2 regions of the Nocardioides jishulii genome follow, and region 2 is predicted to be linked to the other one. Evidence: riboswitches for the same ligand, from Rfam matches in the RefSeq annotation. Region 2 holds a riboswitch; the other holds the start of a gene.
The links. A riboswitch is a leader RNA that binds a small molecule or an ion and turns the genes downstream of it on or off. The one in region 2 is predicted to bind thiamine pyrophosphate.
Positions count from the first base shown of each region.

Region 1: it holds a riboswitch for thiamine pyrophosphate, as region 2 does, so the genes downstream of both, FCL41_RS03435 (thiamine phosphate synthase) here and FCL41_RS15280 (thiamine ABC transporter substrate-binding protein) in region 2, are expected to answer to the same signal.

Region 1 is NZ_CP040748.1:736,002-740,071, forward strand. Features, by position in the region: gene FCL41_RS03425 (GNAT family N-acetyltransferase) at 1-622, opposite strand, end outside; gene FCL41_RS03430 (fumarate hydratase) at 659-2,362, opposite strand; TPP riboswitch at 2,466-2,575, shown strand; gene FCL41_RS03435 (thiamine phosphate synthase) at 2,617-3,219, shown strand; gene thiO (glycine oxidase ThiO) at 3,234-4,070, shown strand, end outside.
Region 2 is NZ_CP040748.1:3,204,271-3,208,340, reverse strand. Features, by position in the region: gene FCL41_RS15290 (hypothetical protein) at 1-535, opposite strand, end outside; gene FCL41_RS15285 (alpha/beta hydrolase) at 615-1,568, opposite strand; TPP riboswitch at 1,651-1,758, shown strand; gene FCL41_RS15280 (thiamine ABC transporter substrate-binding protein) at 1,756-2,814, shown strand; gene FCL41_RS15275 (ABC transporter permease) at 2,861-4,070, shown strand, end outside.

The sequences.
Region 1 (4,070 bases), 1.1 Mb from region 2:
AGCGCTCGTGACGCTCCCGAATCTCGGGCCACTCGCCGTCGAGCATCGCGAACCACTCGGTGTCCCGGCTCTCGCCCTTGACGACCATGTGCTGGCGGAAGGTGCCCTCGAAGGTGAAGCCGAGCCGCAGCGCTGCCTGCCGGGACGCCTCGTTGCGGCTGTCGCACTTCCACTCCACGCGGCGGTAGCCCAGGTCGTCGAAGAGGTGGCGCAGCACCAGGTGGACAGCCTCGGTCGACCCGGGCGTCCGTTGCAGACGCTGGCCCCACAGGACGCCGGAGAGCTCGACGACGCCGTTGGTGGGGGAGCACGGGAAGCAAGCGAAGAAGCCGACTGGTCCCGCGTCGGGGGCGACGACCGCGTACGCCGCACCCGGCGCCGGGTTGAGCAGCGGCATCCCGACGGCCTCGGCGAACTCCTCCAGCGAAGCCGGCATCGCCACCATGCGGTAGCGCCACGACTCCGCCTGGTCGCCGCTGCAGGTCGCGGCGTACAGCGCGCCGACGTGCGAGCTGGAAAAGGGCTCGAGTCCCACGTGACGCCCGGGCAGCACGGACTGCCCGGGACGCTCGCGAGGGGACCAGCCGGAGAACGACGCGGAGCTCGGAGCTGAGGTGGTCATGGCGCCAACCTAGGGCGGGGAGGACCCGCCGACCAGTCACTTCTCGAGCGACCGGACCCGGATCCCGGAGACGGGCACGGTCACGGCGCCCGAGGGGTCCGTGAAGAAGTCGTTGCCCTTGTCGTCGACCACGATGAAGGCAGGGAAGTCCTCGACCTCGATCTTCCAGACGGCCTCCATGCCGAGCTCGGGGTACTCGATGACCTCCTGGCTCCTGATGCAGTCCTGGGCCAGACGGGCGGCCGGGCCGCCGATGGAGCCGAGGTAGAAGCCGCCGTGGCTGCCGCAGGCGTCGGTGACCTGCTTGGAGCGGTTGCCCTTCGCGAGCATCACCATCGAGCCGCCGGCAGCCTGGAACTGCTCGACGTACGAGTCCATGCGACCGGCAGTCGTCGGGCCGAACGAGCCCGACGCCATGCCCTCGGGGGTCTTGGCGGGGCCGGCGTAGTAGACCGGGTGGTTCTTCAGGTACTCCGGCATCGGCTCGCCCGCGTCGAGGCGCTCCTTGATCTTGGCGTGCGCGATGTCGCGGGCCACGACCAGCGGTCCGGTCAGTGAGAGGCGCGTCTTCACCGGGTGCTTGCTGAGCTCGGCGAGGATGTCGGCCATCGGCTGGTTGAGGTCGATCTTCACGACCTCGCCACCGGCGATCTCCTCGGCCATCCCCGCGTCGGGCATGTACTGCGCCGGGTCGGTCTCGAGCTGCTCGAGGAAGACGCCCTCGGGCGTGATCTTGCCGAGCGCCTGGCGGTCGGCCGAGCAGGAGACCGCGATGGCGACGGGGCACGAGGCGCCGTGGCGGGGCAGGCGTACGACCCGCACGTCGTGGCAGAAGTACTTGCCGCCGAACTGGGCGCCGATGCCGAACGACTGGGTCAGCTCGAAGACCTGCTGCTCCAGGGTGGTGTCGCGGAAGGCGTGGGCGCCCATCGAGCCTTCGGTCGGGAGGTCGTCGAGGTAGTGCGCGGAGGCGTACTTCGCGGTCTTCAGCGCGTACTCCGCCGACGTGCCGCCGATGACCACGGCGAGGTGGTAGGGCGGGCAGGCGGCGGTGCCGAGGGAGCGGATCTTCTCGTCGAGGAACTTCAGCATCGACGCCTCGTTGAGGATCGCCTTCGTCTCCTGGAAGAGGAACGACTTGTTGGCCGAGCCGCCACCCTTCGCCATGAAGAGGAACTTGTACTCCGGCTTGCCGGAGGTCTGCGGGGTCGAGTAGATCTCGATCTGCGCCGGCAGGTTGGTGCCGGTGTTCTTCTCCTCGTACGTCGTGATCGGCGCGAGCTGGGAGTAGCGCAGGTTGAGCTGCGTGTACGCGTCGTAGACGCCGCGGCTGATCGCCTCGCCGTCGTCGACGCCCGTGATGACGCCCTCGGACTTCTTGCCCATGACGATCGCGGTGCCGGTGTCCTGGCACATCGGCAGCACGCCACCGGCGGAGATGTTGACGTTCTTGAGCAGGTCGAGCGCGACGAAGCGGTCGTTGCCGGACGCCTCGGGGTCGTCGATGATCTTGCGCAGCTGCTTGAGGTGGCCCGGACGCAGGTAGTGGGAGATGTCGTGCATCGCCTCACGGGTGAGCCGCTGGATCGCCTCCGGCTCCACCTTCATGAAGGTCTGGCCGTCGACCTCGAAGGTCGAGACACCCTCGGTGGTCACCAGTCGGTAGGGCGTCTGCTCCTCACCGTTGGATCCGTGGGTCGGGAGGAGGTCGGAGTAGCGGAATTCAGGCCCAGTGCTCACGACCGGCGAGTGTACGCGCGACCGTGGCATCCGTTGGTCGCGGCCCGACGTGGCTCTGGACACGTCGCTCTGGACACGTCCCGGGGGCTGGGCTACGTTCGATGACGTCCACCACGGGAGCCTGCGGCAGCGGGCTGAGAGGGAGCTGAGCCGCTCCGACCGTCGAACCTGATCCGGGTCATGCCGGCGAAGGAAGCGTTCAGGAGTCCCCGATGCCTTCAGTGTCATCATCGTCTTCAGCGTCATCGTCATCCGTGTCCTTGGCGGTCGTTCCCCGTCTCTTCTGCCTGGTCGCCCCCACCGACGACCTCGCCCTGCTGCCCGCCCTGGCCGAGGTCGGTGTCGACGGGTTCCAGGTTCGCGCCAAGCAGGCGACCGACCGCGAGGTGCTGGCGCTGACCCGTCTGGTGATCGGGGCGGTGCGTCCGTTCGGGGCGATGGTCGTCGTCGACGACCGGGTCGACCTGGCCCTGGCCGCGGGTGCCGACGGAGTCCACCTCGGCGCCGACGACCTGCCGGTGGCCCTGGCCCGGCGCATCGCCCCCGACCTCGTCGTCGGTGCCACCTGTCGCACCCCGGCCGACGTGCGGCGTGCGGCCGCCGACGGGGCGTCGTACGCGGGCTTCGGCCCCGTCTGGGCGACCAGCAGCAAGTCCGGCCTCCCCGCGCCCCTCGGGCCGGCTTCCCTGACCCGGGCCACGGGGCCTCTGCCCCTGGTGGCCATCGGCGGCGTCGAGGCGGGGCGTGCCGGCGAAGCAGTGGCGGCGGGAGCGCACGGGGTCGCGGTGATCGGGGCCGTCTGGGGCGCGCGAGATCCGGTGGCGTCCGCGAAGGAGCTCGTGGCAGCGGTGGGGTGACGAGGGTGACCCGGGTGGGCACAGGCGGTGGGCGCGTCACCGTGCTGGGCGCCGGCATCATCGGACTCTGCGTGGCCGACGAGCTCGTCCGTCGAGGGCTGGAGGTGTTGGTCCTCGACCCCACGCCCGGGCAGGGAGCGTCCTGGGCCGCGGCGGGGATGCTGTCCCCCGCCGCGGAGAGCTGGTACGGCGAGACCGACCTCCTCGAGACCGGTCGTCGGTCGGCCCGCCTGTGGCCGCCGCTGGCCGCGCGCCTGGGAGTGGAGGTGCACACGCGCGGCACGCTCCTGGTCGGCCACGACGCCGGCGACCTGCAGGGCGTGGAGCGCCACGCCGCGCTGCTCACGGCCGCCGGGGAGGCCGTGCATCCGTTGGGGCGACGAGAGCTGCGCAGCGTCGAACCAGGGCTGGGCCGCGTCGCCGGCGGCGTGCTGCTGCGGGAGGAGTGGGCCGTCGACCCGCGGCGGGCCGTTGCGGCGCTGGCCGCGCGGCTGGGCGACGTGGTGGTGCGGCGCGCTGGCGCGCTCGCACCGCTCGCGGAGGAGGCGCGGGCCCGTGGTGACGTCGTCGTGGTCGCCACCGGCGCCACGTTGCCCGAACCGTTCGGACACCTCGTACGCGGCGTGCGCGGGGAGACGATCCGGGTGCGCTGCGACGACCCGCCGGTCCACGTGGTCCGTGGGCTGGTGCGGGGCCGGGCCGTCTACCTGGTGCCGCGCGCCGACGGCGAGGTCGTCGTCGGCGCGACCAGCGGGGAGCACGACGGACCGCCCGTGGCCACCGTCGGAGGTGTCGCAGAGCTGCTCGAGCCGGCCCGGACCCTGCTGCCCGGCCTCGACCGCGCGACCTGG
Region 2 (4,070 bases):
CGACGCGACGCGCGACGGAGCGTGCCACCTTGCCCGGCACTCCCTGCTGCGGGATGTAGGGGTGCGGTCGGGTCGGGGAGTGGAGCTCGGCCCGGTGGAGCTCGACCAGGAGGTCCGACTCGCCCTCGCGGTGGTGCTCGTCGAGCTCGTGGGCCAGGTCGTCCTCCAGCGGTTCCAGGGCGTCGAGCTCGGCCTCGACGGCGTCCCAGATGGCCTTCCAGCTGCTGTTCACCGCATAGGCGGAGCCGTAGAGCTTGGCCTTCACCTGGGCCATGGCCATCGCCAGCTGCCGCGTCTGGGCGAGGTAGGCCTTCGTCCGGGTGGAGCCGTCGGGAAGGCGCTTGTTGGCTGCCGGGACCAGTACCGCGGCGGTGGCGCCGAGGTGCCGGCTCGCGGTCGCCAGGAAGGTGTCGACCGGCGGGTACTGGTCGCGGGGCCGGTCCGGGTCGCCGGAGGGATGAGCCCCTCGGGCTCGCGCGAGCTGCTTCTCGAGGAGCTGGTGCGTGGCGCGGGAGTCGGTCAGGAGGGTGTCCATCGAGTCACCTCCGAGGGGCGAAGGATCACCTCGCCCCAGTGTGCGCCGACCGCATGGGTGGCACAAGGACGAGCCGGGCTCACGCCAGGAACTCGAGCACCTGGCGCATCGCGCGCCGTCCCTCCGGGATGACCGGGAAGAGGCTGTAGACGTGGAGGAGGTCGTGCTCCTCGACGCTCGTCAGGTCCCACCCGGCTTCCTCGGCCCGGCGCACCAGGAGGCGGCAGGCCGCGGCGAGGGTGTCGCGGGTGCCGTGGAGCATCAGCGTCGGGGGCAGGTCCGACAGGTCGGCCAGGGCGGGGGAGACCTCGGGCCGGACGAGGTCGTCGGGCGAGCCCGCCCACCACTCCGCGTAGAGCCGGATCTTGGAGAGGAAGAGCCACGGGTCGCGCAGCGCGAACTCCTCGGTGCCCGGGGCCGTGGAGGTGAGGTCGGCCCAGGGCGCGTGCAGCACCATCGACCCGGCCACGGCGCCGGACCCGTCACGGCGTACGCGGTCACGCATCGTCTGCGCGAGCGCCAGCACCAGCCCGCCCCCGGCCGAGTCGCCCATCAGGGTCAGGGGACGCTCGCCGGTGGCGTCGGCGTGCTCGGCCCAGGCCACCGCGAGGTCGACGAGGTCGTCGTGGGAGTCGCGCCATGTGTGGGTCGGGGCGAGGGGGTAGTCAGGCATGACGATCCGGGCGCCGAGACGCCGCGCGAGGATCGCGGTGTAGCGGACGTGGAAGACGTCGATCGGCTTCACGAAGCCGCCACCGTGGCCGTACAGGACGGTGCGGGTGACGGGCACGTCGCGTGGCGTGAGGACGTACGTCGGAAAGCCCGTGCAGGTGTCGACCTCGACGTCGAAGCGCCGCGAGAACCCGGGCACCAGCCGGGTCGGCAACCCGGGCTCCTGCGTCTGCTGCCAGGTGACGATGCGGCGGCGCTCCAGGGCCGCGTCGTCGAGGTCGCGAGCGCGCCGCACCCGCGGGAGCACTGTCGCGACCACCTGGTGCAGCAGGCTCGGCGATCCAGCGGGGAAGAGGGGCACGACCCCGAACCTAGGGGAGAGGCGGTGACGCGTCGGCCACCGGACGCACGAACCACGACGTGTCCCACAGGCGTATGGTGTGCGCGTCAGACAGGGGAGCCCGTGACACGGGCTGAGAGTGCGGACCAGCCGCAGACCCTACGAACCTGCTCCGGTTAATACCGGCGAAGGGAGTCAGAAGATGTCCGTGCCTGCCCGTAGGCGGATCCCGGCGCTCGCCGCCACCACCACGATGGTCCTGGCCCTCACCGGCTGCAGCCTGATCGGCGGCGACTCGGAGAAGGCCGACCGCGCCGACCAGGTCGTCCTGGTCACCCACGAGTCGTTCGCCCTGCCCGACGAGGTGGTCGACGCCTTCGAGGACGAGACCGGCCTGGAGCTGGTGGTGCGCGCCTCCAGCGACGCCGGGGCCCTGGCCACCAAGCTCGCGCTCTCCGCCGACAACCCCTCGGGTGACGTCGCCTTCGGGATCGACAACACCTTCGCCTCCCGCGTGCTCGACGCCGGGGTCTTCGAGCCCTACGACGCCGAGCTGCCCGAGGGGGCCGAGCGGTTCGCCCTGGCCGAGGGGGGCGACCTGCTCGCGCCCGTCGACCAGGCGAGCGTCTGCATCAACGTCGACTCGGCGTGGTTCGCGAAGCGGAAGCTCGAGGCGCCCTCCTCCCTGGAGGACCTCGCCAAGCCGGCGTACGAGGACCTCACCGCGGTCTCGAGCGCCTCCAGCTCCTCGCCCGGCATGGCCTTCCTGCTCGCCACCCGCGCCGCCTTCGGTGAGAAGTGGGACGACTACTGGCGCGACCTGCTCGACAACGGCCTCAAGATCGTCGACGGCTGGACAGAGGCCTACTACGGCGAGTTCAGCGCCGGAGGGGAGAAGGGCACCCGCCCGGTCGTGCTCTCCTACGACTCCTCGCCCGCCTTCACCCTGGACGGTCCCGGAGGTCGCTCCACCACCGCCGCCCTGCTCGACACCTGCTTCCGCCAGGTCGAGTACGCCGGCGTGCTGAAGGGCGCGAAGAACCCCGAGGGCGCCCAGGAGCTCGTCGAGTTCCTGCTCGGCCCCGAGGTGCAGGCCGCGCTGCCGGGCTCGATGTACGTCCGCCCCGTCAGCGGTGAGGTCAGCGTGCCCCAGGAGTGGAGCGCCAACGCCCCCGAGCCCGACGACGCCTGGGAGGTCGCCCCGGCGGAGATCGCGGCCAACCGCGACACCTGGCTCGAGGAGTGGACCGACGTCGTCACCCGCTGAGGCCCGGTCCGTGCTGATGGTGCGTCGAGCGCTGGACCGACCGACGGTGGACCGAGCGAAGCTGGGCAGGCTGGCTGGCCTGGCCGCGCTGGCGGCCGGGCCGCTGGTCGTGCTCACGCTCTTCTTCCTGCTGCCCGTCGCGGGCATGGTGGGTCGCGGCTTCGTCGTCGACGGCACCTTCGACCCGCTCGGCGTGCTGGAGGTGCTGGCCCGACCCCGGGTGGGGCGGGTGCTCGGCTTCACCCTGGCCTCCGCGACCGCGGGCACGGTGCTGTCGTTGCTGCTGGGCCTCCCCTCGGCGTACGTCCTCTCCCGACTCGACCTCCCCGCGCGCCGGCTGGTCCGCGCCGTGCTGCTGGTGCCGTTCGTGCTGCCGACCATCGTGGTCGGCGTGGCCTTCCGCGACGTCCTGGGCGAGGGCGGACCGCTGGGCTTCCTGGGCTGGGAGCAGGGGCCGGTCGCGGTGGTGCTGGGCCTGGCCTTCTTCAACGCCGCCGTGGTGATCCGCACCGTGGGCGCAGCGTGGGAGTCGCTGGACCCGCGTCCTGGTGAGGCCGCCGCGGCGTTGGGCGCGACGCCCTTCCAGGTGCTCACCACCGTCACGTGGCCGGCGCTGCGCGGCTCGGTGGTGAGCGCGACCTCGGTGGTCTTCCTCTTCTGCGCCACCTCGTTCGGCGTCGTGCTGACGCTGGGCGGGGTGCGGTGGGCCACCGTGGAGACCGAGATCTACCTGCTCACCACCTCGCTCTTCGACCTGCGCGCCGCAGCGGCCCTCTCGGTCCTGCAGCTCGTCGTGGTCGTCGTTCTGCTGGCGCTGACGGCCCGCTTCCGCGCCCCCGGGGCGCCGGTGGCACGGCGTACGTCCGCCCCGCGCCGCGTGCGCCCGGCCGACGCCCCGGCCCTGGCCGTGACCGCGCTGACGCTGGCCTTCGTGGCCCTGCCGATCATCACCCTGGTGCAGGGCTCGCTGCGTGTCGGCGGGGAGTGGAGCCTGGACAACTACCGGGCCCTGGCCGGTCGCGGCAGCGACCAGGCGCTGCTGGTGCCCGTCACCGATGCGCTGGCCTCGTCGCTGCGCATTGCCGTGGACGCGACCTGGATGGCGCTGGGGCTGGGGCTGCTGCTCGCGGTGGTGGTGACCCGGCGGTCGCACTCGCCGGCCGAGCGGCGCGTACGCAGTGCGCTCGACGCCGTCTTCATGCTGCCCCTGGGGGTCTCTGCGGTGACCCTGGGCTTCGGCCTCCTGGTGACGCTCG